2 regions of the Lactobacillus amylovorus DSM 20531 genome follow, and region 1 is predicted to be linked to the other one. Evidence: predicted binding sites of a transcription regulator. Region 1 holds the regulator's gene; the other holds the start of a gene.

The links. The regulator HrcA, encoded in region 1, represses chaperone genes, less so after heat shock. The targets are predictions, from matches to a motif close to TTAGCACTCNNNNNNNNNGAGTGCTAA.
Region 2: the regulator HrcA is predicted to act here: its motif matches at 10,060-10,086, upstream of LA20531_RS06400 (ATP-dependent Clp protease ATP-binding subunit).

What each region holds. Positions count from the first base shown of each region.
Region 1 is NZ_CP017706.1:232,398-249,244, reverse strand. It holds gene LA20531_RS01210 (PolC-type DNA polymerase III) at 1-2,229, shown strand, start outside; gene rimP (ribosome maturation factor RimP) at 2,340-2,816, shown strand; gene nusA (transcription termination factor NusA) at 2,836-4,023, shown strand; gene rnpM (RNase P modulator RnpM) at 4,032-4,328, shown strand; gene LA20531_RS01190 (L7Ae/L30e/S12e/Gadd45 family ribosomal protein) at 4,331-4,642, shown strand; gene infB (translation initiation factor IF-2) at 4,647-7,250, shown strand; gene LA20531_RS01180 (ribosome-binding factor A) at 7,269-7,634, shown strand; gene truB (tRNA pseudouridine(55) synthase TruB) at 7,685-8,578, shown strand; gene ribF (riboflavin biosynthesis protein RibF) at 8,599-9,528, shown strand; partial or broken gene abc-f (ribosomal protection-like ABC-F family protein) at 9,790-11,310, shown strand; gene hrcA (heat-inducible transcriptional repressor HrcA) at 11,404-12,453, shown strand; gene grpE (nucleotide exchange factor GrpE) at 12,466-13,050, shown strand; gene dnaK (molecular chaperone DnaK) at 13,067-14,917, shown strand; gene dnaJ (molecular chaperone DnaJ) at 15,001-16,155, shown strand; gene lepA (translation elongation factor 4) at 16,255-16,847, shown strand, end outside.
Region 2 is NZ_CP017706.1:1,226,859-1,243,705, forward strand. It holds gene LA20531_RS06355 (hypothetical protein) at 1-63, shown strand, start outside; partial or broken gene LA20531_RS06360 (DUF975 family protein) at 328-1,008, shown strand; gene LA20531_RS06365 (GH25 family lysozyme) at 1,081-2,052, opposite strand; gene LA20531_RS06370 (putative polysaccharide biosynthesis protein) at 2,342-3,958, shown strand; gene LA20531_RS06375 (hypothetical protein) at 4,013-4,249, opposite strand; gene LA20531_RS06380 (ABC transporter permease) at 4,297-6,837, opposite strand; gene LA20531_RS06385 (ABC transporter ATP-binding protein) at 6,847-7,548, opposite strand; gene LA20531_RS06390 (PTS transporter subunit EIIC) at 7,634-8,941, shown strand; gene LA20531_RS06395 (alpha/beta hydrolase) at 8,934-9,806, shown strand; gene LA20531_RS06400 (ATP-dependent Clp protease ATP-binding subunit) at 10,123-12,252, shown strand; gene lepB (signal peptidase I) at 12,372-13,004, shown strand; gene LA20531_RS06410 (hypothetical protein) at 13,081-13,827, shown strand; partial or broken gene LA20531_RS06415 (amino acid permease) at 13,972-15,273, shown strand; gene LA20531_RS06420 (amino acid permease) at 15,310-16,686, shown strand; gene LA20531_RS06425 (gamma-glutamyl-gamma-aminobutyrate hydrolase family protein) at 16,805-16,847, shown strand, end outside.

The DNA.
Region 1 (16,847 bases):
ACATACTCACAATTAATTGCTGATGGGTTGATCAAAGATGAAGATCAGCTTGAAGAAATTATCAGCAATATCTATAAACTAGGTAAAGAATTAAATAAACCTGTTGTAGCGACTGGTGATTCGCACTATGTTGAACCACATGATGCGATTTATCGTACAATTTTGATTTCTGCTCAACGTTCTAACCCTAATAGAAATAAGCCGCAACCAGACTTGCATTTTTACTCAACACAAGAAATGCTGGATGCTTTTTGTTTCTTGGGTGAAGATGTAGCTAAAGAAATCGTAATTGAAAATACTAATAAGATTGCAGATGAAATTTCTGAAATTCAACCTATTAAAGATGGCTTGTATCCACCTCACATTGCCCATGCCGATGAGGAAATGAAGAAATTAACCTACGATAAGGCTTACGAATTATACGGTAATCCTTTACCTAAGATCGTTAAGGATCGTCTTGATTTGGAGCTTAACTCTATTATTTCCAACGGTTATGCGGTTATTTACTTAATTTCTCAGCGTCTGGTAGCTAAATCAAATAAGGATGGATATTTGGTAGGTTCACGTGGTTCCGTAGGTTCAAGTTTGGTAGCCACAATGTCTGGTATTACTGAAGTTAACCCACTTGCACCGCACTACCGCTGTCCTAAGTGTAAGTATTCGCAATTCTTTGAAAATGGGGAATATGGTTCAGGTTTTGACTTACCTGATAAGAATTGTCCAAAATGTGGTACTCCATTGGTAAAAGATGGTCAGGATATTCCGTTTGCCACTTTCTTGGGCTTCCACGGTGATAAGGTTCCTGATATCGATTTGAACTTCTCAGGTGACTACCAACCAGTAGCTCATAACTTTATTCGAGTAATGTTTGGACCCGATAATTCATATCGTGCCGGAACTATTGCCACTGTTGCTGATAAGACGGCCTATGGTTATGCTAAGCACTTTGACGAAGAGCGAAACTTGAAGTTGCGTAATGCAGAACTAGATCGTTTAGCCAGCGGAATTCGTGGGGTTAAGAGAACAACGGGTCAGCACCCAGCCGGAATTGTTGTAGTTCCAGATGATATGGATATTTACGACTTTACTCCTGTGTCATACCCAGCCGATGATGTTAATGCTGCTTGGTTAATTACGCACTACGACTTCCACTCCATTCACGATAACATCTTGAAGTTCGATATTCTGGGACACGATGACCCAACGATGATTCGTCACTTGCAGGATCTATCAGGAATTGATCCACTGACTATTCCACCAGATGATCCAGGTGTTATGTCATTATTCTCAAGTACTAAGGCTTTAGGAGTTACTCCTGAACAGATTGGTTCACAAACAGGTACTTTGGGAGTGCCAGAATTTGGTACGCGTTTCGTTAGGGGGATGCTTGAAGAAACTAAGCCAACTACTTTTGCCGAATTATTGCAGATTTCTGGTTTATCACACGGTACTGACGTATGGCTAGGCAATGCCGAAGATTTGGTTAACAACGGTACTTGCAAGTTGAAGGACGTTATTGGTTGTCGTGACAACATCATGATGGACTTGATTCACTGGGGCGTAAAACCAGAAGTAGCCTTCTCAACCATGGAATCAGTTCGTCACGGTCGCGGGATTAGTGATGAAAACATGGCTGTTCTTAAAAAGAACAAGAAGATTCCAGATTGGTACATTCCATCTTGTTTGAAGATCAAGTACATGTTCCCTAAGGCTCACGCCACTGCCTATGTTTTGATGGCTCTGAGAATTGCTTGGTTTAAAGTGTACTATCCTGAAATTTACTACACCGCTTATTTCTCAGTTCGTGCCGACTTGTTTGATTTAGTTGCAATGAGTCATGGTAAAAATACTGTTAAAGCAGCGATGAAAGAAATTCAAGATAAAGGAATGGATGCCTCAGCTAAGGATAAGAGTTTGTTAACGGTTTTGGAAATTGCTAATGAATGTCTTGAACGTGGCATTAAGATCAAGATGGTTGATATCGATCAATCTGAAGCCACCGACTTTAAGATCTTGGATAAGCATACTATTTTAGCTCCATTTAACGCCGTACCTGGTTTAGGTGATAACGCTGCTAAGCAGATTGTTGCCGCCCGTGCCGAAAAGAAATTCTTATCTAAAGAGGATTTGGCTAAGCGTGGTAAGGTTTCTCAAACTATCATGAACTACTTTGAAGATAATGGTGTCTTGGACGGGATGCCTGACGAAAATCAATTGTCTCTTTTCTAGATATATGATTTTACATTGTTTAGTAAAACATGGTATACTACTAGAGAAGTTCGAATAGGTAAATTCGAGTGAGCAGTAATGCTCACTCTTTTTATTACGGAGGAAAATTTTTGTCTAAAGTTATAGATCTTGTTCGTCCAGTTGTTGAACCAATTATTGATGAACATGGCGACATGTTGGTTGATATGGAATACGTTAAGGAAAAGGGACAAAATTATTTACGCATCTATGTAGATCGTGAACCAAATGGAATCGATATTGATGAAATCGCAGCTTTGAGTGAACTCGTTTCTGAAAAGCTCGATACGATTAATCCAGATCCATTCCCTGAACCATATGTTTTGGAATTATCATCTCCAGGTGCTGAACGTCCAATTAAGACTGAAGCAGATTGGAAAAAGGCTTTGAATAATTATATTCATATAGGTCTCTATCAAAAAATTAAGGATAAAAAAGTGTATGAAGGTACGCTTAAGTCATATAATGATGAAGAGATTGTATTGGAAGTAAGAGATAAGACAAGACGAAAAACATTAACTGTTCCCCGTAAGTTAATTGCAAATATTCGTTTTGCAATTGAATTTTAGAAAGGCTGATTAAAAATTTATGTCTAAAGAAATGCTAGAAGCGTTTGCCACCTTAGAAAAGACTAAGGGCATTAAGCAAGATGTTATTGTTGATGCAATTAAAGCCGCTTTGGTAGCTGCATACAAGAAGAATTATAACCAAGCACAAAACGTTGAAGTTGATTTTGACGAAAGAAAGGGCGACTTTAAGGTTATGGCTGTTAAGACCGTTGTTGACGAAGTTCAAGACGATCGTTTGGAAGTCAGCTTAAAGGATGCTTTAGCCATCAACCGTGCTTATGAAGTTGGCGATGAAATTCGCTTTGAAGTGACTCCTAAGAACTTTGGTCGTATCGCTGCTCAAACTGCTAAGCAAGTTATTATGCAACGTTTGCGTGAAGCAGAAAGAAATCATATTATTGATGAATATTCTCAATATGAAGATGAACTTGTTACAGGTACTGTAGAACGTCGTGATAATCGCTTTGTTTATGTTAAAATTGGCAATGTTGAAGCTGTAATGCCACATCACGATCAAATGCCTAATGAAGTTTACAACCCACAAGATCAAATTCGTGTATTGGTAACTCACGTAGGTTCAGATTCAAAGGGTGCCCAAATTACTGTATCTAGAACTGCTCCAGATATGGTTAAGCGTTTGTTTGAACAAGAAGTTCCAGAAATTTATGATGGAACCGTTGAAATTGTTTCAATCGCTCGTGAAGCTGGCGATCGTACCAAGATGGCTGTTAAGTCAAATGACCCTAACATTGATCCAGTCGGAACTTGTGTAGGTCAAAAGGGTGCTCGTGTTCAAAACGTTGTTAATGAGCTTGGCGGTGAAAATATCGATATCGTTAAGTACGAAGAAGACCCATCAGACTTTATCGCTAATGCATTGAACCCAGCAGAAGTAATTGCTGTTCAATTTGGCGATGATGAAGATGAAAAGAGTGCTTTGGTAATTGTGCCAGATTACCAATTATCACTTGCCATTGGTAAGAAGGGTCAAAACGTACGTCTTGCAGCTCGTTTGACTGGCTACAAGATTGATATCCGTCCAGAATCCGAAGTAGAATTTGTTGACGAAAAGTCATCAGATTCTGATAGTGAAGATGCAGCTGATGAAAGTCAAGAACCAGCAACTAATGAAGAAACTGCTTCAAATGATGCTGAAGCTGCAGATACAGATAACACTGATACTACAGAAGATAATACTGAAGAATAGGTGATTTTTTGAAAAAAAGAAAAATCCCAATGCGGAAGGATTTATTAACCGATACAATGCAACCTAAAAAAGAATTGGTTCGTATCGTGATTGATAAAGAAAAGAATGTTTCTGTCGATCCTACTGGTAAAAAGGCAGGAAGAGGAGCATATGTTTCACTTGATCCAACTAAGATCGAAGCTGCAAAAGAAAAACATGTTTTAGATCGCAGCTTAGGAGCTAAGATCCCAGACAGTTTCTACGATGAGCTTTATTCTTATGTTGATCATCAGAAAGCAAGAAAAGAATTATTTGGTGATAAATAAGATTGCAAAATAGACAAAAAGCAATTAATTTGTTAGGTTTAGCAGAGCGTGCTGGAAAATTAACAACAGGCACTGAAACTGTAATTACCGAAACAAATAAAGGAAAAATAAAGCTGATCCTGCTTGCTAGTGATGTTCAAGCAAACACTGCAGAGAAAGTGGATCGCGTTGCCAGAAAAAATAATATTCCTATGATAAACTCATTTTCGGCTAGTGAAATGTCAAAAGCAATTGGCAAGAAACGAAAAGTTTTAGGATTAACTGATGCTGGTTTTGCTAAGGCATTAGTTAAAAGAATAAATGAAGGAGTGTGATTGGATGGCAAAGAAAAGAATTTATGAAGTCGCAAAAGAAGTAGGCGTTGATAATAAAGTTGTAGTCCAAAAAGCAAAGGATTTAGGCTTTGATGTGAAAAATCACATGTCATCAATTGATGATGTACAGGTTGCAAAATTAAAGAGTAGTTTCCAAAACTCCGCTCCCGCCAAGAAGAATAATAAGATTAAGATCTCTATTTCTTCTATTCGCAAGAATGAAAAGAAACAAGAAGATAATAATTCTTCTAAGAAGCCAAGAAGACGTAATAATAAACGTCGTCAAAATAATGATCGTAATCGTGATAATCGAAACGAACGCGGCAATAATAGAGCTAATTCAGGTAAGCCCAAGGCCGCAGCTTTGCTTCAACAATTTAAGCAAAAGCAACGTGTCGAAGAAGGCCAACTTAACAAGGAAGCTCAAAAAGCTAAGAAAGAATATCACGAACAGTTGAAACATCCAAAACAAGAACAACCAGTGAAAAATAATAAGAAAACTAATAACGATAACAACAAAAAGAAGTCAGCACCAGTTGAAAAGAAAGTAATTGGTCCTAAGATTTTAAAGCCATCCCCAGCTCGTTTAAAGCAAAATCAACCATCAGCTAATGAAAGAGTAGCTGCTAAGGTTAATATGCCAGAAGCTCCTAAGGATGATAGACGTGGCAATGGTCATGGTAGAAATACAGGTAAGCCAGGCCGTAAGGGTAAGAAACAATTCTTCAACGGATACAGTGAACATTCAGATCGTTCAGAAAGAAAACGTCGTAAGAACAGGAAGAAGCAACAAGAACAAAAGCCAAAGAAGCAACTTACTAAGCGTAAGGAACGTCCATTACCAGAAGTATTGGTTTACGAAGAAGGTATGAACGCACAAGACCTTGGTAAATTACTTCACCGTGAACCAGCAGAAATCGTTAAGAAGCTATTCATGCTTGGTGTTTTGACTAACCAAAACCAATCATTAGATAAGGATACGATTGAATTATTGGCTGCTGAATACGGTATTGATGCTAAGCAAAAGGTTCATGAAGATATCTCTGATATTGACACTCTTTACAACAAGAGAATGGAAGAATCAAAGAAGTCTAAGAACCAAGTTAAGCGACCACCAGTAGTTACTATCATGGGTCACGTTGACCACGGTAAGACTACCTTGCTTGACCGCTTACGTCATACTCACGTTTCAGCTCACGAAGCTGGTGGTATCACTCAGAAGATCGGTGCTTACCAAGTTAGATTAAACAACCGTTTGATTACTTTCTTGGATACTCCAGGACACGCCGCATTCTCAAACATGCGTGCACGTGGTGCTGAAATCACTGATATTGTTGTCTTAGTTGTAGCTGCAGATGACGGTGTAATGCCACAGACTGTTGAAGCTATTGACCACGCTAAGAGTGCTAATGTTCCAATTATTGTTGCAATCAACAAGATGGATAAACCAGGTGCCAACCCACAACACGTAACCGAAGAATTAATGAAGTATAACTTAATTCCTGAAGATTACGGTGGTGACACAATCTTCGTTAACATTTCAGCTAAGACTGGTCAAAACGTTGATGACTTGCTTCAAATGATTTTGCTTCAAGCTGATGTGATGGAACTTAAGGCAAATCCTACTGAAATGGCTATCGGTACTGTAATTGAAGCCCGTTTGTCACGTGGTCGTGGTCCTGTAGCCGACGTTTTGATCCAACAAGGTACACTTAATATTGGTGATCCAATCGTTGTTGGTGATACTTTCGGTCGTGTACGTACAATGACCAACGATCGTGGACGTCAAGTTAAGAAGGCAACCCCATCAGAACCTGTTGAAATTACTGGTTTGAACGATGTTCCTGAATCAGCTGATAAGTTGGTTGAGTTTAAGGATGAAAAGACTGCAAGAAGCGTTGGTGAAGCTAGAGCACAACAATCATTGCAAAAGTCTCGTGAAAAGGTACAACACGTTACTCTTGATAACCTCTTCGATACTATGAAGAAGGAAAACATGAAAGAGGTTGACATTGTCTTGAAGGCTGATGTTCAAGGTTCAGTAGAAGCTTTGCAACAATCACTTGAAAAGATCGAAGTTGAAGGCGTACGTGTCAACATTATTCACTCAGGCGTTGGTGCAATTAATGAATCAGATGTTACTTTAGCTGGTGCATCTAATGCATTTATTATTGGTTTCAACGTTCGTCCAACTGCAACTGCTAAGAGTCAAGCAGAAACTGACTCTGTTGATATTCGCTTGTACAGTGTCATCTACAAGGCTATTGATGATGTTACTGCTGCCATGAAGGGTATGCTTGAACCAACTTACGAAGAAAAGGTTATCGGTAACTTAACAGTTCGTGAAACTTGGAAGGTTTCTAAGGTTGGTACAATTGCTGGTTCCTTCGTTGATAAGGGTGTAGTTAAGAACGATTCTAAGATTAGAGTTGTTCGTGACGGTATCGTTAAATACGATGGCGAAATTGCATCACTTAAGAGATTCAAGGACGATGTTAAGGAAGTTAAGCAAGGTAACGATTGTGGTTTGACTATTAAGGACTACAACGATATCAAGGTTGGCGACGAATTCGAAGTATACGAAATGCAACAAGTTGAACCTAAGTAATTATTTTAGGAGGCAAGCATGAAGCATAGAATTGGTCGTGTTGAAGGAGAAATCCTTCGCGAATTAACCAAAATTTTACAAAAGAAAATTCGTGATCCTCGTTTAAGCGAAGTTACAATCACTGCGGTTGAATGTACGAATGATCTTTCATATGCAACTGTTTACTACAGTTTATTAACTGAAGATGCTGAAAAAGAAAAGGAAGTCGAAGAAGGCTTAGAAAAGGCAAAGGGCATGATGCGTCATTTGCTTGGTCAAACTTTGACTGTATATAAAGTTCCTGAACTTATTTTCAAACGTGATAATTCAGTAAAATATGGTAGTAAAATTGACCGTTTAATTGCAGAAGTTAAAAAGCAAGATGCTGAACGGGCAAGTAAGTAAAAAAGGCGCCGTTAAGGCGCTTTTTTTTGTTAGCTAGATAGGATATAAATATGTTAAATGGAATTTTAGTGATTGATAAAGACAAGGATATGACAAGCGCAGATGTTGTTTACCATTTGCGTCGTGCGTTGCATATTAGAAAAATTGGTCATGCTGGTACATTAGATCCTGAAGTAACGGGAGTTTTACCTATTGCAATTGGTCAAGCTACCAAATTAATCGAATTGATGCACACACGTCCTAAGAAGTATGAAGGCCAAGGCTTGTTGGGTTACGCTACTGATTCATATGATGCAACGGGTAGGGTTTTAAAGGAAGAAAAGCTTGATCATCCTTTTACTACTGAAGAGATTCAGGCTGGAATGGATTCTTTTAAGGGCGAAATTGAGCAGGTTCCACCGATTTATTCAGCGGTTAAAGTAAATGGTAAGCACTTATATGAATATGCCCGTGAAGGTATTGCTGTTGAGCGTCCTAAGCGAACAGTTGATATCTATGACTATCTTTTAATAGATAAACCTGTTTTTGACGAAGAAAAAGGTCAAGAAAGTTTTGGCTTCGAAATTGAATGCAGTAAAGGAACCTACGTTAGATCATTAGTTAATGATTTAGGAGAAAAACTAGGTAAGCCAGCCGTTATGACCGAATTAAGAAGAACTGCTAGTTCTGGCTTTGATATCTCACAAGCAATAAAATTAAGTGAGATTGAGGCAAATCCAGAAAAAGCTGATGAGTTGATTCAACCAATTGATGCCTTTTTCACCAATTATGAAACTATTGATTTATCAGACGATCAATGGAAGAAAGTACAAAATGGTGCTTGGATTAAGTTAGAAACAGATGCCAAAAAGGTAGCTTTAAGGTACAATAAAAAAGTTAAGGCAATTTATGAGAATAAGGGGAGACTCTATTGCCCAAGTCTAATGTTGCTTCAAAATGAATAATTGAAACGAAGGAATTAGTTGTGAAAATCGTTCATTTAACTTATCCAGTTAAAGAAAATATTCTATCTTCAAAAGTAGTGCTTGCTCTCGGCTTTTTTGATGGGATTCATTTGGGACATCAAAAATTAATCAAGCGAGCAAAAGAAATTGCTGATCAAAAGAATCTGCCTTTAGTAGTGATGACTTTTGACCGACATCCTAAAGAAGTTTATGAGGACAAAAAGAATTTTAAATATCTTGAAACGCTCGAAGAAAAGGCAGACAAGATGTCTGAATTAGGGGTTGATTATCTGGCTGTGATGCCATTTACCAAAGAATTTAGTCAAATCGGGGCACAAGATTTTGTCGATAATGTAATCGTTAAATTGAATGCGGACACTATTGTAGCAGGCTTTGACTATACATATGGTCCAAAGAAAATTGCCAATATGGATCGTTTACCAGATTATGCTAAGGGGCGCTTTGATATTGTAGTGATGCCTAAGCAGATTTTTGCTGGTAAAAAGATTGGTTCTACTGAAATTCGCCAAGCCATTAAAGATGGCGATATGGAACTTGCATATGAACTGATGGGTCATCATTATGTGATGAGTGGAATCATAGGACATGGCAAACGTAATGGACATAAGCTTGGCTTTCCAACTGCTAATTTAATCTGGGCAGATCACAAGGTGATCCCTAAAATTGGCGTTTATGCAACTAAAACTGAGATAGATGGCAAATGGTATGACTCGATGACCAGTGTTGGTTATAACGTGACAATCGGTCAAGAAAAGAAGATTTATATTGAATCAAACTTATTTAATTTTGACGAAGATGTATATGGTAAGCCAATGAAGATTAAGTGGTACAAGTATACTCGCGGAGAAATTAAATTTGCCAACTTGGATGAATTGAAGAAGCAACTTGAAAAGGATCAAGAAGAGATCAAGGCCTATTTTGCTGAATAAAAAGTTGAAAAGTAATTTTTTTCATGATATCCTTTTTGTATCAATTGAAATTCAAATTTAGAAAGAAGGATCGCTGTTGCGTCTTTAATCTTGCAAAACGAAGCATAGTTTAACAGTTACTCTTTATTTGAAGAGGATTACTATGCACTTTTGTCAAGATTAGACGTATATGGTATACCCTTCTTTTTTCATATCTCAAAATGTAAGAAGGGAGTCTACTCTTGAAAAAGTGTGGGCTCTCTTTTTGCGTGAGGTGATTTCATGAGCAATATTGAGATTTCAAACCTTTCTTTTAGATACGAAGATGCTAGTGACATTATTTTTAATGACTTAAATTTAAACTTGGATAGCACCTGGAAATTGGGTCTAGTTGGTAGAAATGGTAGAGGTAAGACTACATTTCTAAATTTGCTAAGAGGGAAATTGCAGGGAACTGGTGAAATTGAAAGTAAGCTGATCTTTTCTTATTTTCCAATTACTGTAAAAAATCCTGAAAATATCACTTTGTATGAGTTGCAAGATCAGGCTTCTTTTGAACAGTGGGAGCTTGAGCGAGAACTGAACTTGATGAATACAGATCCTAATTTATTGTGGCAGCCGTTTGATACATTAAGTGGTGGCGAGCAAACAAAGGTATTACTAGCCTTGTCATTTACTGATAGGGATGCATTTCCGTTAATTGATGAGCCGACGAATCACTTGGATGAAGAAAGTCGTATGCAAGTAGCACAATATTTGAAAAAAAACATGATAAGGGCTTCATTGTGGTAAGTCATGATCGTAATTTTCTGAATCAAATTACTGATCATATTTTGGCAATTGAAAATACGGAAATTCATTTGTATCAAGGAAATTATGCTAGCTATGAAGATACAAAGGAGAAAAGAGATCAGTTTAATCGGGATAAAAATGAAAAGCTAAAAGGTGAAGTTAAGAACCTAAATAAGAAATATGTTCGTTTTAATAATTGGTCAGACAGTGTTGAAGCACAAAAGTATAAGGGAATGAAGGAACAACATGTCCTTAATCGGCGAACAAGATTAAACAAAGGTGCAATTGGCCATGTCTCTGCTAAAATGATGAAAAAGGCGATCAATACTCAGCGTCGAATGGATAAACGAATCGAAGAGAAAAAAAGGTTTAATGGTCAATATTGAAGATGTGCCTTATTTAACAATGAATTTCCAGTCAAATTATCATCATACTTTACTTGAAACTCAGCACTTGTCTTTGAGGGTTCAAGATAAACAGCTTTTTGAAGATCTAAACATGATTGTTGAAAATAAGGGCGTCATTTCTCTAGAAGGCAAAAACGGTACTGGTAAATCGACCTTTTTGAAATTGCTATTAAGTAAAGCAAATGATGTGTCATATCAAGGCCAGTTTGCGTTAACCAATGGCTTGAAAATATCATATTTACCTCAAGACTTTACTGAATATACCGGTACATTAAAAGAGTTTGCGGAAAAACAAAAGATTTCATATGAAGAGCTGCTCAATAATTTGAAGAAAATGGGCTTTCCACGAGAAAGTTTTACTACCAAGATCGAAGAAATGAGCATGGGTCAGCAAAAACGAGTAGCTTTGGCTAAATCTTTAGTAGAACCAGCTGATTTATACTTGTGGGATGAGCCTGCGAATTATTTGGATGTTTTTAATCAAGATCAGTTGATTAAGCTACTGAAAAATGTTCAACCAGCTATGGTTTTAGTTGAGCACGATCAATACTTTATTGAGCATGTAGCAACGCAAAGAATCAAACTAGAAAAAAGTTCAAAATAAATTAGCACTCGGGTTGAATTATTGCTAAATTTTAGTATAATAGAATCTGTTAGCACCTGAGAGATATGAGTGCTAAAAGTGAGGGCGATATTTATGTTGACCGAGCGTCAAGAACTTATTTTAAAAACAATAATCACGGACTTCACGCAGACACATGAGCCTGTAGGTTCAAAGACAGTGATGAACCAATTACCAATTAAGGTATCAAGTGCAACCATTCGTAATGAAATGGCAGTGCTTGAAGATCAGGGCTTGATTGAAAAGACTCACTCTTCTAGTGGTAGAATTCCTTCAAGCGAAGGTTATCGATACTATTTGGATAATTTGGTTGAACCACTGCAGTTGCCAGAGTCCGTTTATAATACAATCGGAAGTCAATTAGATCGGCCCTTCCATCAAGTAAATGAGATTGTGCAAGAAGCAGCTCGTATCTTATCAGATTTAACTGATTATACTGCTTTTGCCGAAGGACCTGAGAGTGGGGATGTTAAGATCACCGGTTTCAGAATTGTGCCTTTGTCAGCTAGACAAGTGATGGCCATTCTGGTTACGAGTGATGGTAACGTTCAAAATCAGGTTTATGCTTTACCACACAATATTCATGGGGAAGAAATTGAAAAAGCAGTACGCATGATCAACGATCAATTAGTAGGCAAGAGCTTAAATGAAGTTAATATTTCATTCTTAAGTGAGCTTGCTAAAAACGAAATCGGTAGCGATCATGTTAGTGAGCTTCTAGATTTGGTCGAAGATGTTTTAAAAGATGCTGCAAGCGAGCAGATGTATGTTGATGGACAAATTAATTTGTTGAAAAACACATCTGAGCATAATGTCAATGATATCATATTGCTTTATGAAATGATCGATCATGATAATCTATTTTCTAACTTGCTAGATGGTAAGGCTGATCCAAAGACTGAGAAATATCCAGTAAAAGTAAAGTTAGGTTCAGAAATGCCTAACGACTTATTAAAGAATTATAGTCTGGTGACTGCTGAATATAGCGTTGGCACCCATGGTAAAGGAACAATTGCTTTACTTGGGCCAACAAATATGCCGTATTCACAAATGATCGGCCTTCTTGAATACTTTAGAAATGAGTTGGCCAAGAAGTTGCTTGATTATTACGGTAAATTTCAATAGAGGAGGTTAGCCGTGAGTAGAGAAGAGTCTCCAAGTGAAAGAGATTTAGATAAAAAAGAAAAGGCTTCTGAGCCAAAAAAGGCTGTGAAAAAAGAAACGGCTAAAGACGAAGAGCCTAAAAAAGATAAAGAAGATCAAAAGTTAGCTAAAGAAATCGCTGACTTAAAAGAAAAGAATAAAGATCTTGAAGATAAGTACTTGCGTAGCGAAGCCGAAATTCAAAATATGCAAGCTCGTTACTCAAAAGAAAGAGCACAACTTATCAAGTATGAATCTCAAAGCTTAGCTAAAGACGTTTTGCCTGCAATGGACAATTTGGAAAGAGCTTTAAGCGTTAAGGCCGATGATGATGTGTCTAAGCAATTGAAGAAAGGTGTTCAAATGACCCTTGATTCACTTGCAAAGGCCATGAAAGATCACGGTATTGTTGAGATTGAGGCTGAAGGCGTTAAATTTGATCCGACATTGCATCAAGCTGTTCAAACAGTAGCAGCTGAGAATGATGATCAAAAAGATCACGTTGTTCAGGTTTTACAAAAAGGATATCAATATAAAGATCGGACACTAAGACCAGCTATGGTTGTAGTTGCTCAATAAGAGAGGAAGTTTATACATGTCAAAAGTTATTGGTATTGACCTCGGAACTACTAACTCAGCAGTTGCAGTTCTTGAAGGTAAAGAACCAAAGATCATTACTAACCCAGAAGGCAATCGTACTACTCCGTCTGTAGTTGCTTTCAAAGACGGTGAAATTCAAGTAGGTGAAGTTGCTAAGCGTCAAGCTATTACTAACCCTAACACCATTGTTTCAATCAAGCGTCACATGGGTGAAGCTGATTACAAGGTTAAGGTTGGCAACAAGAGCTACACTCCACAAGAAATTTCAGCATTCATTTTGCAATACATAAAGAAGTTCTCAGAAGACTACTTAGGTGAAGAAGTTAAGGATGCAGTTATTACTGTTCCTGCTTACTTCAATGACGCACAACGTCAAGCTACTAAGGATGCTGGTAAGATCGCTGGCTTGAACGTTCAAAGAATCATCAACGAACCAACTGCTTCAGCTTTAGCCTTTGGTTTGAATAAAGACCAAGATGAAAAAGTTTTGGTTTACGACCTTGGTGGTGGTACTTTCGATGTTTCCGTTCTTCAATTAGGTGACGGTGTCTTCCAAGTATTGTCAACTAACGGTGATACTCACCTTGGTGGTGATGACTTTGACCACCGTATTATGGATTGGCTCATCAAGAACTTTAAGGATGAAAATGGCGTTGACTTGTCCAAGGACAAGATGGCAATGCAAAGATTAAAGGACGCCGCAGAAAAGGCTAAGAAAGACTTATCAGGTGTATCAAGCACTCACATCTCACTTCCATTCATTTCTGCGGGCGAATCTGGTCCACTTCACCTTGAAGCTGACTTAACTCGTGCTAAGTTCGATGAATTGACTAGCGACTTAGTTGAAAAGACTAAGATCCCATTTGACAATGCATTAAAGGATGCAGGTCTTACTGTTAACGACATCGACAAGGTTATCTTAAACGGTGGTTCAACTCGTATTCCAGCTGTTCAAAAGGCAGTTAAGGAATGGGCTGGCAAGGAACCTGACCACTCAATTAACCCTGACGAAGCTGTTGCTTTAGGTGCAGCTATCCAAGGTGGTGTTATTTCAGGTGACGTTAAGGACATCGTATTGCTTGATGTTACTCCATTGTCACTTGGTATTGAAACCATGGGTGGTGTCTTCACTAAGTTAATCGACAGAAACACTACTATTCCTACTTCAAAGAGCCAAATCTTCTCAACTGCTGCAGATAACCAACCAGCAGTAGATGTTCACGTATTACAAGGTGAACGTCCAATGGCTGCAGACGACAAGACTCTTGGCCGCTTTGAATTAACTGATATTCCACCTGCACCACGTGGTGTTCCTCAAATTCAAGTTACCTTCGATATCGACAAGAACGGTATCGTAAACGTATCTGCCAAGGATATGGGTACTGGTAAGGAACAAAAGATCACTATCAAGAGTTCATCTGGTTTGTCAGACGAAGAAATCAAGCGTATGCAAAAAGACGCCGAAGAACACGCCGAAGAAGACAAGAAGCGTAAGGAAGAAGCAGACTTACGTAACGAAGTTGATCAATTAGTCTTTACTACTGAAAAGACTTTGAAGGAAACTAAGGATAAGCTTTCTGATGCAGATCGTAAACCAGTTGAAGATGCCCTTAATGACTTGAAGAAGGCTCAAAAGGACAACAACTTGGACGAAATGAAAGAAAAGAAAGATGCTTTATCCAAGGCTGCTCAAGACTTAGCTGTTAAACTTTACCAACAAAATGGTGGAGCTCAAGGTGCAGCAGGTCAAGCAGGCCCTCAAGGCCCACAAGGTGGCAACCCAAACAACGGTAATAACGGTGGTGCCCAAGATGGTGAATTCCACAAAGTAGATCCAAACAAGTAATGGGTTTATAATTAAACAAAAAGAGAAGAGAACTACCCATTGAGTAGTTCTTTTCTTTTGAGAATAATAAGGAGTTCAAATAGATGGCACAAGAAGATTATTATAAAGTGCTTGGCGTAGATCGTGACGCCAGTGACCAGGAAATTAATAAGGCATATCGTAAACTAGCAAAGAAATACCACCCAGATTTGAACCATGAACCCGGAGCTGAAGAAAAGTATAAGCAAGTTAACGAAGCTTATGAAGTTTTGCATGATAAGCAAAAGCGTGCACAATATGATCAATTTGGTTCTGCCGGTGTAAATGGCCAAGGTGGCTTCGGTGGCGGAGCCGGTCAAGGCTTTGGTGGTGCAGGTTTTGATGCTTCGGGCTTTGGCGATTTTGGCGACATTTTTGGCGATATCTTTGGTCAAGGCCGTCAACAAAGAGTCGATCCTACAGCACCTCAACGTGGTGAGGACCTAGACTATACTTTAACGATTGACTTTATGGATGCCATTAATGGTAAAAAGTCTCAAGTTAGCTATACTCGTGATGAAATTTGTGAGACTTGTGGAGGTAATGGTTGCGAAAAAGGTACGCACCCAATTACCTGTGATAAATGTCATGGTACAGGTTATATGACAGTTACCCAACGTTCAGTCTTTGGTATGGTTCGTCAACAAACTACTTGTGATAAATGTCATGGTCGTGGTGTGGTCATTGAACACCCATGTAAGACTTGTCACGGTAGAGGTATTGTTGAACGTAAGAATACTATTGAGGTTGATATTCCAGCAGGTATTGATAATGGTCAACAATTGCGTTACCAAGGCCAAGGTGATGCCGGTATTAATGGTGGACCATATGGTGACTTGTACATCATTTACCGAGTAAAGCCATCCAAGATTTTTGAGCGTCGTGGTCAAAACATTTATACTCACGTGCCAATTTCATTTGCACAAGCTACATTAGGTGATGAAATTGACGTTAAGACTGTTCATGGTGATGAAAAGTTGACCATTCCAGCAGGTACGCAACCTAATAAGAAATTTACCTTGCGTGGTAAAGGTGTGCCTTATCTTCGTGGTAATGGCAACGGTGATCAAATTATTACTGTTGATATCGTTATTCCAAAGCATATTAATGAAAAGCAAAAACAAGATTTAACTAACTTTGTTCAAGATGGTGGTGAACATATCACTCCAAAAGAAAAAGGCTTTTTCGAAAGGCTTAAAGATAAATTTAACGGAGAATAAAAAAGTAGCGAGCTGTAAAATGCAGCTCGCTATTTCTTTTGTATGCGCCGTAACCTTTGCTATAATTAATAAGACAGAAATAAAAGGGTGCATTTATTTATGGATTTAAACAAATTAAAAGACTATCAAAAACATATTCGAAACTTTGCAATCGTAGCGCATATTGACCATGGTAAGTCTACTATTGCCGACAGAATTCTTGAATTGACTGATACTGTAAGTCAACGTCAACTTAAGAATCAGATGTTAGATGATATGCCACTTGAACGTCAACGTGGTATTACTATTAAAATGAACTCAGTTGAAGTTAAGTATCATGCCGAAGATGGCGAAGACTACATCTTCCACTTGATCGACACACCAGGACACGTGGACTTTTCTTATGAAGTATCACGTTCTTTGGCTGCCTGTGAAGGTGCATTGATGGTAGTTGATGCTTCACAAGGTGTGCAAGCTCAGACTTTGGCTAACACTTACTTAGCGATCGATGATGATTTGGCAATTTTACCTGTAATTAATAAGATCGACTTGCCATCTGCTGATATTCCTAAGACTAAGGAAGAAATTGAAGAGATGCTTGGTCTTGATGCTTCTGAAGCTGCGGAAGTTTCTGGTAAAACCGGTCAAGGCATCAAGGACATGCTGGAAAAAGTAGTAAAAGACATTCCAGCTCCATCTGGTGATATTACTGC
Region 2 (16,847 bases), 990 kb from region 1:
GCGGTTGCGACGTATGTAATTGTAATTGCTGCCGTTATATCGGGCTTGATTGCAATTTTTTAGCAAAGAAAAATTATAATATTTGCGATTAACGCCATATCGCTTGTTTTTTATTTTTTTGAATGCTAAAATCTTCATGTACCGTCGCTGATAGTAGTCATTTTCTCCGGTAGCGAAAATGTTATCTTCTATATGTGGTCAGAGGTGACGGTCAACACTGTGTGAGCCTAGTTCCGTTGTTGGTTGAATTAGGCTTTTTTGATGCTATTTTTTCTGATAATCGTATATAATTGAAGAGTATATTTATAAAAAAGTTAGGAGAAATTTATGTCTACTACACGAAAGTAACTAAAGGATAGCGCTAAGCAAGTTCTTCGCGGTAATTGGCCTTGGGCTGTTCTAATCGCTTTGATTAATAGGTTAGTTGTATGGATTTTGACTTCAGGCGGTCACAAGCTTGATGGTTTTTATATGAATTACGATGGAAATAATGTATTTTTCCAATTCCTTAGCCCAATGGGTGGCATCTTAGCTTGGATTGCTGATTTTATTGCATTGAGTTTGGCAATTTCATTTTTGAACTTAAGAGATAACGCAGATACAAGTGAAGAGAAGCCATACATCGCTGCCTTCTCAGTTTTCACTGAAAACCGCTTTGGTCCAGAATGTATTAACTATGTTATGACCAGTATCTTCACTTTCTTGTGGAGCTTATTATTGATCATCCCAGGTATTATTAAGAGCTATTCATACGCAATGACGACATACATCGTTAGTGACATGGTAGCTAGTGGCAAGTCCGTTGGCGCTACCGATGGTATTAACGCCAGCAAGGAATTGATGAATGGCCACAAGATGGATTTATTTATCTTTGACTTAAGTTTCCTTGGCTGGTTTATTCTTGGTAGTATTCCAGCCGGTATTGGTCTTTTATGGGTTATCCCATACTACCAAACTGCTAAGGCTAATTTCTACCGCAACTTAGCTGGTGACAGATACTTAAAATAAAAAATAAATTAAGCATGAAAAAACACCAGGTAAATTTCTTACCTGGTGTTTTTTGATTAGTCTTTATTAGTATTAGTAGAGGTTAGCTGCCTTAACGTAAGCATTCTTACCGATACGGTAGTACTTAACACCATTGATGGTCTTCTTCTTACCGTGGGTAGTAACAGTAGTGTTCTTCTTCAGTGACTTACGGTTTAACTTGTAGTTACCGTTCTTGTTGTAAACGCGAGCTGCGTGCTTCAACACACGAGCCTTAGTTGAACTCTTAGTAGGAGCTTGAGAAACGGCGCTACCTGATGCAGTAAGTGGCAATACGTTGATGTTACCGTCTACGTTAAGACCACGCCAGTTATCAGCAAATTGCCAAATTGAAACACCCTTCATTGATGGGAAGTAGCTGAAGTTTGGCTTGTCGATACGGCCAGCAACTGCGTATGAAGCAACCCATAAACTGTTAGGGAACTGGTTAATAACAGCGTTGGTGTTGATGTTATTTCTCAAAACTGATGAACTTGCGTATAAAAGTGGCTTGTAGCCAGCTGACTTAACTTGTTGCATGAAGGCAATGATTGCGTTAGCAGTAACGCCCTTACCCATGTTGATGTTGTTACCATCGCCTGATTCATAGTCACAAGCAAGGTATGAACCTGGTGCAAGACCTACGGCCTTAGCTGAAGCGACTGCGTAGTTTGCTTCGCGCTTAGCAACAGCGCTGTTAGCACTGAAAGTAGCGAAGTGGTAGCCCATTGGCATCATGTTTTGTGCACGTGCACTAGAAACTTGTGCACTAGCCTTAGGGTTTCTGTAACTAGTACCTTCACTAACCTTAACTACGGCAAACTTAGCACCTGATTTTGCATGAGTTGAAAGATCAGCACTTTGGTAACTTGCAACGTCGATACCAAGTGAACGAGCAGCAACTGAAGTAGTTGAAGCTTGAACAGTCTTGGTTTGAATATGTAAGGTGTTAACTACGGCAACTGAAGTAGTTGATAATGCAGCAACAAGTGCTAATTTTGTAATAAATCTCTTCTTTAATGACAACTTTATTCCCCCGAATATTATTCTTTAATTGTTAGTCTAAATTTTATCTTCATAGAAACATTTCAAGGATAATAAGAATAACGTACTGGGTCAAGAGAACTAACGGTAAAATAAACTAGAAGTAACATTATAGTAAATAATGTAATCAAATTGTATTATTTGAAGAAGAAAATAAGCTAAATTTTTTCTAAAAAAGTTCGGCTTTTATCCACTTTATTCCCAAAAAATCGAATTTCCACGTATAATAAGAAGGCAATATTGAAACTAACGTAGATTTGAGGCTTTTCTGTTGAATAAAAAAATCTTATCCGGCTCTTTCTGGCTATCATTCGGTAGTATCGTATCTAGAATACTGGGAGTCGTTTATTTAATTCCGTGGTTAATCATGCTTGGCAGTTACCACAACCAATTAAACGCACAGGCTATGTTTAATTCTTCATACACCCCATATGCGCTTTTTTTGTCTATTGGTACTGCAGGGCTTCCTTCAGTTATTGCCCGGGAAGTATCACAGTTAAATTCGCAAAATAGATACAAGGATAGTTTATACATTACTAAACTGGGACTGATCATCATGTTCGTCATGGGACTAGCCTGTGGTGTTTTGCTTTATGTAACGGCACCAATTATTGCTAAAAACAGTCCGGTAGATTCCGTTGCCAGTGCGACTATTTCCATTCGTGTATTGGTTCCAGCCGTAGTAATTTTGCCATCAATGAGTATGGTGAGAGGCTGGTTCCAGGGAAATAACGATATGAAGCCGTACGGAATTTCCCAATTATGGGAACAGTTCGCCAGAATCCTCTTTATCCTTTTATCTACGTTCTTAGTTATCGAAGTCTTTCACCATGATTATGTGACTGCCGTTTACTTTAGTGTATTCGGTGCCTGTGTCGGCGCTATTGCCAGTTATTTGTACCTCTTTGCGTATATGCGTAAGCAAAGGGGGCATTACAAGGGCCTAATCGATAAAAGCGCACCACGCACTTTAAACAACGTCTCACGGAGTTTGCTTAATTTATGGTATGCCTCAATTCCATTTGTTTTGCTTGGTTCCTTTATTACCGTGACGCAGCTGGTCGACCAACTTTTGTTTAAACAAATTTTGATCAGTTTCAACCACATGAGCACAACCTATGTTAGTTACCTCTACACGATTTTCTCAGCTAACCCAAGTAAGATCACTACGGTGATTGTTTCACTCGCTACAGCTGTTTCTGAGACGAGTCTGCCGCTTTTAGCAGGGCTTAGGTATAAATCCAAGGATAGCGTCGAAAGCATCAGAAAACTGCTCTTAGAGAACTACAGACTACTTCTGTTTGTCCTTCTTCCGGTAGTCGCACTTGGTGCCTTTGCCTCATCACCAGTTTATTCAGTACTATTTTCACATGATAGTCTTGGTGCATATTACTTGGTAGAAAATATCATCCAAAGTTTATTGGCTGGTTTAGTAATGAACTCACTGACTCTGCTTTTAGCTTTAAATATGAACAAGTTGGCCGTGATCTACATGATGTGGGGCATCTTGGCAAAAATCATTTTGCAGGTGCCAATGACCTTCTTGATGAGTGCAGACGGTGCGATCCTTTCAACCGATATTTCATTCTTGATCGTAATTTTGCTCAGCTACCACAAGCTGGACAAGACTTATGGCGTCAAGTTGCGGAGCTTATTGCCAATTATCGTTTCAAACGAAATTTATATTGTTTTGTTATTCGTTTACCAAATTCTTTTCGGCTATCGCTTCAATGATTTAGGTCGAATGGGCAGTTTTATTTACCTGGCAATTTTTGGCCTAGCATTTTTAGGCATCTACATCTTGATTGCCAACTGGATGGGAACGTCCGAAACAATCTTCGGCAAAAAGATTGGGTATCGCTATTACAGATACAAGCATTACCAATAAAATGAAAATTTAGACAGAAAAAACCAACAAGAATTTTCTTGTTGGCTTTTTTAATTAATATCTTCTGTTAATATCACCCATACTGGAGCGCATGGTTTCATCAACGTACTTAGACACTTCATCGTCTGAGTCCCGTAAAGCTTCTTTAACTTCCTTATGGTTCATTTGGTTAACAAGGTAGAATTTCAAAGCCTTGTTGATTAAGTCGCTAAATTCAACATCATGATTCTCGCTATATTTATCGATTAATTTACGAACATCACTGTTCATTTCAAAGTGTTTTCTTGCCATTTTTTACTCCACCTTTTCTTATGGAAATAATTATAGCATAGTAGCCATTAATCGATAGATGACAAAGCATCTAGCATGTTGATGCGTTTGATCTTTTGGTGAACGACGATGGCCAATGCGGCCGTGATCATAGCAGGGATGAGGGCCGAGAAGACGAAGTTCATTGGATACATATTCGGATCAAACATTGCTACATCTGGCGGCAGACTCGTGATGATAAAGTGGTGCAGCCACCAACCAAAGCCGAAGCCTACGATGATGCCAAGACCAGACAAAATGATCGTTTCACGGTAGATGTACATGGTCGTTTCATTATCGTAGAAGCCTAGCACTTTAATCGTGGAGAGCTCACGGATTCTTTCAGCTACGTTAATGTTAGTCAAGTTGTAGATAACCACAACGGCTAGCATTCCTGAAATCAAAATCAAAATGAAGATAACTTCGTTCAAACTACCTGTGAAGCTACCTAGCAATCTTCTGTTGGCGGAACTGGAAATCACTGTTTCAATTGCAGCAGACTTAACCAGCTTACGACTGACGCGATTGATGAAAGTAGAAGAGTGTTTTCTCATGGTGACCAAATATGCATTAGTAGCATATTTTTTGCTAGTAGCTTTTTCATATTCTTGTTGATTCATGAAAATGTAGTGCCCTAGGTACATTTCACAAATGCCGTTGACTTTGAAGCGGTATGTTTTACCGTGGCTGTTTTTAAGAGAAATGGTAGAACCCTTTTTAGCATTTAAAATATTGGCCAATTTTTCCGAAATAATTACGCCATTATTGGTCAATTGCAGTTTCTTCTTTGATTGACGTTCTCTTAAATTGATCGATTTTTTAAAATTCTTATTTGACTTAGGTACCATCAACATCACATTTTCGGTCGAACCGCTGCTGGCAATGTGCTTGGTTAATTGTTGGTACTGGATTGCATCAGACTGCTTAATATCTTTTTCTTTTAGCAGATTATCTAATTTATTTTGTTCTTTCTTTGTGACATTACTGCTTCTTAACGCAATTATGTCATTTTTTTGAATATCAGAATACTGAATGCCGCCAATGCCTTGCAGCGAATCGCGGATACCGAAGCCCATTACTAAAAGTCCGGTACAACCGGCAACACCAATGATGGTCATAAGCATTCTGCTCTTATAACGGAAAATGTTGCGCGCAGTAACTTTAGCCGAAAAGCTCATGTGGTTCCATAGCCAACTCCAATGTTCCAGCAAGATTCTTGAACCATTTTTTGGTGGTTTTGGTAAAAGCAAAGCAGATGGTTGCTCACGTAGCGTCTGATGCAAGGTAAAAATTGAGATCACGGTGGTAGAAATCAATGCAACCAATAGGGAAATGAGTAGTGGCCCCCAGGCAAAATTGATCTCATAACCGGTACCTAGCGTAGAAGAGGCTAAATAGGCCTTGATGATGAGATCGGGTAGGGACGTGTAACCAAAGTTGGCACCCAAAATAACGCCTAAGATTGCAGCTGAGGTGCTATAGAGCAAAAATTTAATAGCAATGGCACCATTGCTGTAGCCAAGTGCTTTTAGCGTCCCAATATTTGTCCGTTCTTCTTCGACAAAGCGCATCATGGTAGTCAAACTGACAAAGGCTGCTACGGCGAAGAGAAAGCCAGGGAAGACATTAGCGAGGACTTCAACACGTTCTGAATCAGCACGGTAAGAAGCGTAGCCTTGGCTTTCTTCACGACCACTGATTGTGTAGCTTGGGTAAGCAATTTTGATCTTATTTTTAGGTACTTTAATTTGGGCTGGATCAACAGAGATGCCACGCTTTAACATTTGCTCAGCTGCTTTTTTACGGTACTGATTTTTATACATCGTGATGTATTTTTGATGTTTATCAGCACGGTTCTTGTTTAAAGCAGTTTGCAGCTTGTCTTGATCGTGGTAGACGCGGTTACGGTAAGTTACGCTAAATGGGCTCAAATTCTGGGTATTTTTAAACGTTACACGTGAAACTTGGTACACAGGAGAAGCAAATGCACTTGGAGTAGTAACTGCAATCCCAGTTAAACGACCGTTGCCAATGTTAGTTTGTCCAATTTGATTCTTGTCCAAAAACTCGCTTGCTTTGACAAAGCCAACGATTTTAAAAGTTTTATTCTTTAAAATACCAGGCTTAGTAAAAGTGATTTTTTGTCCGATGCGATATTTCTTTTTAAGCAAATAAGATAGCGCGATTTCATTTCTGTTTTTCGGGAAATGACCACTAATTAGCTCATAGCTTGAAAGGTCCCCCGATTTTGAAAAGACGCGTAGCGTATCATTATTGTGCTTATTTTTTACATCTTGAAAATAGCCAAACGTTGCTTTTTTAACTTCCGATAAATTACGGATTGTCATTTGATCTGTGGAATTGATACCGTAATTTGAAGTAACAGTTACATCGGCCAGATTGTGTTTGTTAAAAAAGTCGGCACCCGTGGCGCGCATATCAGGGCCCGCCATTTTTAAACCAGTAAAGGCAAAAGTACCTAAACCAATTAATAAAATGATGGCGATATAACGGCCTAAGGAATGCGTTATGGCCTGGAAGGCATCCTTCCATAGAATTGTTTTACGCATTTTGCTCACCTACCATTCAATAGTACTGATATCAGCAGGCTTTTTATTAATGTGAATATCCTGAATGCCGCCATCGTGGATGCGGATCACCTTGTCGGCAATTGGAGCAATAGCAGCGTTATGAGTAACGATTAAAACGGTGGAACCATTCTCGCGGCTCATGTTTTGCAGGATTTTTAAGATACGTTTACCAGTTTGGTAGTCGAGTGCTCCTGTAGGTTCATCACATAAAAGCAGCTCTGGCTTTTTGGCAATGGCACGAGCGATAGCTACACGCTGTTGTTCACCACCAGATAGTTGAGCCGGAAAGTTGTTTTCACGATCGCCCAAATCGACGTATTTTAGCGCTTCGTCTGCGTCCATCGCATCCGGTACGATTTGTGCAGCTAATTCCACATTTTCTTTGGCCGTTAAGTTAGGAATTAAGTTGTAGAATTGGAAAATGAAACCGATGTCGTTGCGCCGATACGTCGTCAGCTCGTTAGCGTTATAGCCAGCGATATTTTTGCCAGCAACGATAACATCACCACTGGTATTAGGCTCCATGCCGCCTAGAATGTTAAGCAAAGTAGATTTGCCGGCACCAGATGAGCCAAGGATGATGACTAATTCTCCTTTGGCGACAGAGAAGGTGATATCTTTGTTGGCATAGATTTGCGTATCGCCGGATTGATAAATTTTGGTATTATTTTTAAGTTCAATGTAAGCCATGATTATCATCTTTCTAGCATAATTGTATAATGTCGTTATAACTTTATTTAAACATAATTGTAAGCGCTATATAAAGGAAAATACTATGGTAGATAAGTTAGCAAATTTGCTATTAACAATAAGAAGATTATCGATCTTCAGAGTCTTTCAGCGAACGCTGGTTATACTGATGCCGATCGCAATTATTGGTGCATACTTTCAACTTATGCGAAATGCTGTTTTTTCACCAGATAGCTTTATTTATAATGTTTTGAATTTTGATGAAACTATGCCAGACGATATTTGGTATGCCGGTGCTTTTATCAGCAGCGGAATGGTGCGAGCTACTTTTGGGCTATTTGGCTTATATGCAGCATATTTTTCGGCAAGATATACGGCGCGTTTATATAAGAAAGATTCCACTTCGGCCGGTATGACCGCCGTTATTGTAATTATGTTCTGTGCCTATGCTAATAATTTGGGCGACACAACCGGTAATCGCTCGCCGTTTTCTGCCAGTATTTTAAAAGTAAATGCCATGTTGCTGGCTTTGCTGATAGGGTATGCTGTTGGCCAGATTTTTCACTGGTTAGGTAAAGATCATGAGCCGATTGAGTTTGAACATACTAGCCGCATTCGAAAAAGGGCGTGGGATGCGCTATTACCAGCGTCAGTGTCGATCTTAGGCGGTCTGATTTTAGGTGTTTCAATTTATGAACTGCAAATCAGAATTATGAGTTCGGATACTTTTAAGACCTTGGTAGCGCAGGTGGAAAATTCAAATAATTTATTTGAAATTATCCTACTACTGATAGTAGTAATGTTCCTAAGCTGGATTGGTATTGGCTATCCACTGAATGCTTTGTCTAATTCAGCCGTTAATACTGCCGCAATGGCAAATCTGAATTATGCTTTAAAACATGGCAGCGCCTGGGACGTTCCCCACAAATTCCTGGGTAGTTCGTTAGTTTATCCATATGCTTGGATGGGCGGAGCCAGTGTTAGTCTTGCTTTGATAGTAATTATTCTGCTTGTACGTGAAAATAAGCAACATGAGAATATTGCCAAAATTAACTTATTGCCGGTAGTCTTTAACTCTAATTGGGGCTTCATGGTAGGGATGCCGATTATTTTGAATCCAGTTTTGTTTTTACCATTTATTATTATTCCCGTGGTCAATGTTTTATTAGCTTCAGTGGCAATTGCACTGCATATTATTGCTCCATGCGTGTATCCAGTGCTAAGAGGGACGCCAGGTATTTTAATTTCATTTTTTGGCTCTAACGGGAACTGGGTTAATTTAGTATTTTCAATCTTGCTATTTATATTGGATATCGTGATGCTTATCCCAATTGCCTCATTGGGCCAAAGAATCGAGAAAGGTCTGAGAGAACGTGAACAAAAGAATGAGTAAAAATCCCAACCTAAAATGGTTAATCCTAACTTTATTGCTGGTTATTCTTTTAGCTATTCCGGGCTACTCTTGGATGAAAAAAGATAACTGGGCTCGAGCACAAAGGCAAAAGTCCATGTTATCACCAGTTATTATGGTGCCAGGCTCAAGTGCTACCACGGAACGATTCAATCAATTAGTTAGACAACTGAATAGCAAAACAGCAACTAAGCATAGTGTGTTAAAGATTAAGGTTTCAACAAAAGGCACATTGTCTTATTCCGGTGCCATTGATAAAGATGATAATGAACCAATTATTGTAGTAGGTTTTCAAAATAATCATGACGGCTATAGCAACATCAAAAAGCAAGCAGGCTGGCTTGATCAGGCTTTTTACACATTGACGCAAAATTATCATTTCAATAATTTCAAGGCATTTGGTCACTCAAATGGCGGTCTGATTTGGACATATTGGCTGGAGCATTACTATTCTAGTTATGCTAATGAAATCAAAATGAAGCGTCTGATGACGTTGGGGACGCCATATAATTTTAGTGAAAGCAATTTGAAGTATAGAACGCAAATGCTTGAAGACTTTATCAAGAATAAAAATAAGTTGCCAAAGAATTTGGTTGTTTATTCTTTATCCGGTGGTAAAAGTTATGAATCCGACGGGATTGTGCCGGAAGCAAGTGTTGCAGCCGGAAAGTATATTTTCCAAAATCAGGTAAAGAGCTACACGGCCATGACAGTAACCGGTTCAGAAGCCGATCACTCGGACCTGCCACAGAATGAACAGGTTGTGCGCTTGATCAAACAATATTTACTAGAAAAGAAGAATAAAAACTTGCGGCCCCCTAGACAAGCTAATAAGAAAAGACAATAATGTAGGTGTCATGAGATAAGAGTTTTTTCTTATTATCCTGTGGATAAGTCTCTTTGAAAGCTCAACAAAAATTAGTTATAAACTGATTATCTTAAGAAATTCTTTATAATTTGTGAAGTGCAATAAACGCTGATATACCAGTGCTTATTGCACTTTTTATTTTCTAAATAACAAAAAATAAAGAAATTGTGGAAAACCTTTAGAAAAAACTTGCATTCTGTGGATAACCTGTTATACTAATAAATGTAATGAGTTAGCACTCAAAGACGTCGAGTGCTAAAAGACTTAAATTTATTTATAGGGAGTGTTTGCATATATGGCATACTTTGACAATGATTTTGACAACTTATTTAACGAATTGAACAGCTCATTCTTTAATGACGACTTCGGCAAGAGAAGTGGCAATGGAAATGGCAACTCAGGTTCAATTCCAATTAACTACTCAAGCAACATGGGAGCAACCCCACAAACTATTCAACAAAATCCTCAAAATCCAAATGAAAAACCAATTGGTGAAGATTTAGTTGAAGAAGCAAAGAACAACAAATTCGACCCAGTTATCGGTCGTGATGAACAAATCGATAACGTAATCGAAATTTTATCAAGACGTAAGAAGAACAATCCAGTTTTAATTGGACCTGCTGGTGTTGGTAAAACCTCTATCGTAGAAGGCTTGGCTGAAAGAATTGCTTCTGGCAACGTTCCAGCTAAGATGGCAAACATGCACATTATTTCAGTAAATATTAACGACATGGTTGCTGGTTCAAGCCTTCGTGGTAGCTTTGAAGAGAGACTTAAGAAAGTTATCGACAAAGCTAAGAGTGATCCTAACATTGTTTTATTCATCGACGAATTACACAACATTGTAGGTGCAGGTTCTACTGATTCAGAAAACAACAACGGTGACGCTGCTAACATCTTGAAGCCAGCTCTTGCAAGCGGTGACTTGAAGTTAATCGGTGCTACTACTACAAGCGAATTCCAAAGAATTGAAAAAGACCCAGCATTATCACGTAGATTCCAAGCTGTACAAGTTCCAGAACCTACTACTGATGTAGCTGTTAAGATTTTGGAAGGCTTGAAGAAGAAATACGAGGACTACCACCACGTAAAATACACTGACGACAGCCTTAAATTAGCCGTTGAATTATCAGAAAGATACATTCAAGGTCGTTACTTACCAGACAAGGCCATCGACTTGATGGATGAAGCTGGTGCTAAGAAGGCTTTGCTTGTACAACCAACTGATGAAAAGAGCTTGAAGAATCAAATCAATGCTCTTGAAGCTAAGAAGTCAGAAGCTGCTAAGGCTGAAGACTACGACAAGGCTTCAGAAATTAAGAACAAGATTGCTGACCTTGAAAAGCAACTTAAGAACGTAGACACTAAGAATACTCCAGAAGTAACTGAGAAAGACATCTACGAAATTATTGAGCAAAAGACGAAGATTCCTATGAGCGAACTCCACGCTGACGAAGCTCAAAAGAACTTAGACCTTGCTAAGAAGTTAAAGCAAAACGTTATTGACCAAGACAGAGCAATTGATGTAATTACTGACGCTATTGCTCGTAAGCAAATCTTTAAAGACAGCGATCGTCCTACTGGTTCATTCTTACTTACTGGTCCTACTGGTGTTGGTAAGACTGAACTTGCTAAGCAATTAGCTATCCAATTATTTGGTAACAAAGACCACTTAATCCGTTTGGACATGAGTGAATACCAAGACGAGATGGCTGTTAACAAGTTAATCGGTTCAGCTCCTGGTTACGTTGGCTACGGTGAAGGTGGTCAATTAACTGAAAAAGTTCGTCACCAACCATACTCATTGATTTTGTTCGATGAAATTGAAAAGGCTAACCCACAAGTCTTCAACGCACTTCTCCAAATTATGGACGATGGTCGTTTGACTGACGCACAAGGCAGAACCGTTTCATTCAAAGACACTATCTTGATTATGACTTCAAACGCAGGCTTCTCAGACAAGCTTCTTGAAGACGGCAAGGTTGACCAAGACAAGTTAATCTCAGCTCTTGAAAACTACTTCAGACCTGAATTCTTGAACCGTTTGGACGCAATCGTTCCATTCAACTCACTTACTGAACAAGACATGGGCAAGATCATCAACATTTACTTGAAGAAGATGTCCCACGTACTTGCTAAGAAGGGTGTAACTGTTGAAGTTTCAGACAAAGCTAAGGCATTCTTGGCAGAAAAGGGTTACGACAAGAAGTTCGGTGCTCGTCCACTTAGAAGAGTTGTTGAACAAAACCTTGAAACTCCAGCTGCTAAGTTGATCTTAAGAGAACCTGACACTAAGAAGGTTGAATTTACTGCTGACGACAAGCACTTGTACTTGAACGGCAAAGCAATCTTCGACATTTCTCCAAAGATTGAAGGAAAGGTTAAGGAAGACGAAGCTAAGGCTGACGACAAGAAAGAAGACTAATTAGTAGTTAATTATTAAAAGGATATTCCCCCGGGAATATCCTTTTTTTGTTATCACGGCTTTTTTGCTAAATTTTGTGTTTAGCTGTATTCTAAGTAAAAAAACTATTGGAGATTTATATGGCTAAACAAAAAGAAGAAAATGAATCATGGGGCAGATTTGTCCTTGATGTAGTAATTATTTGGGCCGTATTAATGGGAATCTTTTTCTTGCTCTTCCGCTTTGTCTTGAGCAACGATACAGTTTCCGGCCCATCAATGGAACCGAGTTTTGAAAACGGACAACGTTTAATTTCTGTGCGTCATGCTGCAATTAAACGTGGTGAAGTAGTAATCGTTAAGGCACCGGATGAACCAGGTGCTTTGTATATTAAGCGTGTGATCGGTCTTCCTGGCGAAAAGATCGTCAGCAAGAACAATCAAATTTATATCAATGGCAAGAAGTTGGCTCAACCATGGCTGGCTCAAGGCCGGAAGATGGAAGACACTGCAACTGATACTAGCTTTGCAGCTACGCAAAACTTCACAATGAAGTCACTTGCTAGATCACGCCAATTTGCGCAATACTACACCAAGTCGCAATTAACGTATATTAATCAACAAAACCGTATTCCTAAAGGAACCTACTTCGTAATGGGTGACCACCGAAGTGTTTCAAAGGATAGTCGTTATATCGGTACGATCAAGCGTAAGAACATTGTGGGTGTCGTTAAGCTAAGATACTGGCCATTCAATCAATTCAAAGTATATTAAACTGAAAGGATATTTCTTCGGAAATATCCTTTTTGTTATAATGAAAGTAATACAATTCGAGTAAAGAGATAGGAATATGAATAAGAAAACATTTGATTTAATTATCAAAATAATATTGTCAGTTTTGGCCATTGCATCAGGAATCCTAGCTTTCATTTTGCGCTGGCCAAGTTATTCAGCTGTTGAAGCAGCCATTTTTGGAATTGCATATTTTATTGCGGCTATTTCGTTTTGGTTTGCGGATAAAAAATATTGGGTTCGAGTAGTGATGATTGTAGCTTTGATGGTTACGATTTTCTTTACGCTTGACCAAGCTCTATCAGGGATGCCACTGGGTATAGGGCAAATTAATAGCGCACTTTATTCACTATTGATGGTTCTACTTGCTTCGCCTGCGATTCTGGGCCTAATCTACTTTAACTTAGAGATGGATCACAGCAACATGGAACTGTTACTAGTGTTTATGCGTATCGTGCTCAGCTTGGAAGTAGGACTTATTGCATTTATGTTAATCATTATGCTAGAAACAAGTGGCGCATCAATTTGGGCTTTGCCACTTTGGGGACAATATGTCTTTGTTTATGGAATCTTGCTTCTGGTAGTTTTAGACATCGTTTACGCGGTGATCAATTGGTTGAAGTTTTATCGCGGTAAAGTGGCCTGGATTACTACCGCTTTGATGGTGCTTGAGATCATTGCTTGCTTCCCAATGATGGGAGTACTAGATGTAAGTGCAATCGTCTTTGGCTTGGTAGCGATCGCAATTCTGATTTTTACTGCTTACTTGAACAATCATGCCAAAAAAGAATTGCGCAAAAAGTAAGATGGCTTTATAATTCAAAACAAAAAGAATTTTGATGGAGCGTCCGTTTCATTGTTGGTCGCTCCTTTTTTTCTACTTAGGGAAGGTGACACTGTGAATGAGAGTAAAAAGTTAAAACGGGGACTGAAAAGCCGTCATGTAACAATGATCGCAATAGGGGGCGCCATTGGTACAGGCTTATTCTTAGGGTCGGGTTCGGCCATTCACAGTGCCGGACCCTCGATTATTTTGTCGTATTTGATTGTCGGGATTATCACGTTCTTTATGATGCGTGCGTTAGGCGAATTGATTTTAGCCGATCCCAACAGCCACTCATTTTTGGAATCGATTAAAAAGTATTTAGGTAAGCGTGCCGAATTTGTAGCAGGCTGGACCTATTGGGCCTGCTGGCTTAGTTTGGCCATGGCCGATTTGACCGCTACAGGGATCTATCTGCGTTACTGGTTTCCATGGCTGCCGCAATGGGTCGGATCACTGGTCATCGTCGTTTTATTAATGCTAATTAACATGGTTAATGTCGGTCTATTTGGGGAGCTTTAAAGCTGGTTCTCCATGATCAAAGTGATCGCTATCGTTGCACTAATCGTTACGGGTGCTGTGATGATCGTGCTGCAAACCAAGGTTAAGGGCGGCACCGTTTCGCTAACCAATTTAGTTAGTCACGGCGGCTTTTTTCCAAGCGGAATTTGGGGCTTTTTGCTCTCTTTTCAAATGGTAGTTTTTGCCTTTGTTGGGGTAAAAATCGTAGGTAAAACTGCTAGTGAAACAGCTGATCCGCATAAAGATATTCCAAAGGCAATCAACACTTTGCCAGTCAGAATTGGGCTTTTCTATGTTGGATCAATGCTGGCTATTATGTCAGTTTATCCATGGAACCAAATTAAAACGACGTCTAGTCCGTTTGTCCAAGTATTTACAGGAATTGGCATTACCTCTGCAGCAGGAATCTTGAACTTTGTCGTTTTGACAGCTGCATTATCTGCTACTAACAGCGCAATTTTTTCAACGAGTCGTTCGCTTTATTCATTGGCACGTAACGGTCATGCTCCTAAGAAGTTGGGCAATTTAACAAGTAAAGCTATTCCAAGGAATGCTTTAATGACTTCATCGACGATTTTATTTGTAGTGGTAATATTGAACTATGTCATGCCAGCTAGGATCTTCGATGTGGTATCGACAGTTTCTACCATCTGTTTCGTTATCGTTTGGATCATGATCATGGCTGTGCATGTTGTGTACCGTAGACAAAATAAGGACAACCTCGGTGAATTTAGAATGCCTGGCTATCCTTTGACTAGCTGGCTCACAATTGCATTTTATGTTGCAATTTTAATTTTGCTGTTCTTTATTGAATCAACAAAATTGGCTTTAATTATTTCGATTATTTTTGTCGTAATTTTGGCGATTAGTTATAGTTTTATCAAGAAGAATGAAAGTATTTCCTAGGTAATTTTTTGCAGATGCTAAGAAGGGGAGTTGTGTATGGCGAAGAAAGCACCTGAATTAAAGCGGTCGATGACGGCCGGACAAATGGAAATGATCTCGCTCGGGGGAGCGATCGGAGTGGGTCTATTTATGGGATCAGCTTCAACTATTAAGTGGACTGGTCCATCAGTACTGCTTGCTTACATGTTTGTAGGATTGATTTTATATATCGTAATGCGAGCTCTGGGAGAAATGCTCTATGTTGATCCTGGTACTGGTTCTTTTGCGGATTATGCCTCAACACACGTGCATCCAATTGCCGGATATTTGGCAGAGTGGGCAAATGTCTTTCAATATATCGTTGTAGGTATTTCAGAAGTTGTGGCGACTACAGAATATTTGCGTTTCTGGTGGCCTGGCACAAGCGACTGGATTGCTGGTATAGTCATTATTTTGTTCTTATTGCTAGCCAATTTAGCCAGTGCTAGAGCGTATGCAACGCTAGAATTCTGGTTTGCGATGATCAAAGTAGTCACGATTATTTTGATGATTGTATTAGGCTTTATGGTCATCTTATTCGGCTTTGGTAATGGCGGACACCCAGTTGGTTTTTCTAACCTATGGAGTCATGGTGGCTTTTTCACAGGCGGTGTAAAAGGCTTCATTTTTTCAATGGCCATTATCGTTGGTTCTTACCAGGGGATCGAACTAATTGGGATCTCTGCTGGTGAAGTAGCCCACCCTCAAGAAGCAATTGTGAAGAGTGTTAAATCTGTTTTATGGCGAATCTTAATCTTTTACGTAGGAGCTATCTTCGTAATTGTGACCATCTATCCTTGGAACGAACTTGGCAGTATTGGTTCACCATTTGTAAATACCTTTGCTAAAGTAGGGATTACGGCCGCAGCTTCTGTAATTAACTTCGTTGTGTTAACCGCAGCTTTATCAGGGGCTAATTCAGGTATTTATTCTTCAAGTCGCATGCTTTATAAATTGGCTCATGAGGGTGAAGCGCCAAAAACATTTAAGTACGTGTCAAAGAGAATTGTTCCAAGTCACGCAATTATCGGTATTACGTCAGGAATTTTCTTGGGCTTTATGTTGAATGTGATTATTCAATTCTTTAATAAGTCTTTGGCAAACGTCTTTGTCATTATTTATAGTTCCTCAGTTTTACCAGGAATGGTGGCATGGTTCGTTATCTTGCTTGCAGAATTAAGATTTAGACGTAAGAATCCGCATTTAATGGAAAAGCATCCATTTAAATTGCCACTATATCCATATTCGAATTACTTTGCTTTGTTTATGTTAACTTTAATCGTAATCTTCATGTTCATTAATCCGGAGACACGTGTTTCAGTTACAGTTGGTGCCATTGTTTTGATCGTGGCAGCTGTAGTTTATGTAATTAAGCATCGTAAAAAGGCTAAATAGACATCAAAATTTAAAATAAGCTAAACTTATAAGTCCAATTACAAATATTAATTGGACTTTTTTGGTAGATTAACTATAATATTAATCACGTATTAAAAGTAAGTAAGGAGGAGTAAGTATGAGTAAACCAATTATTGGAATCTCTGGTTCCGTAATTATCG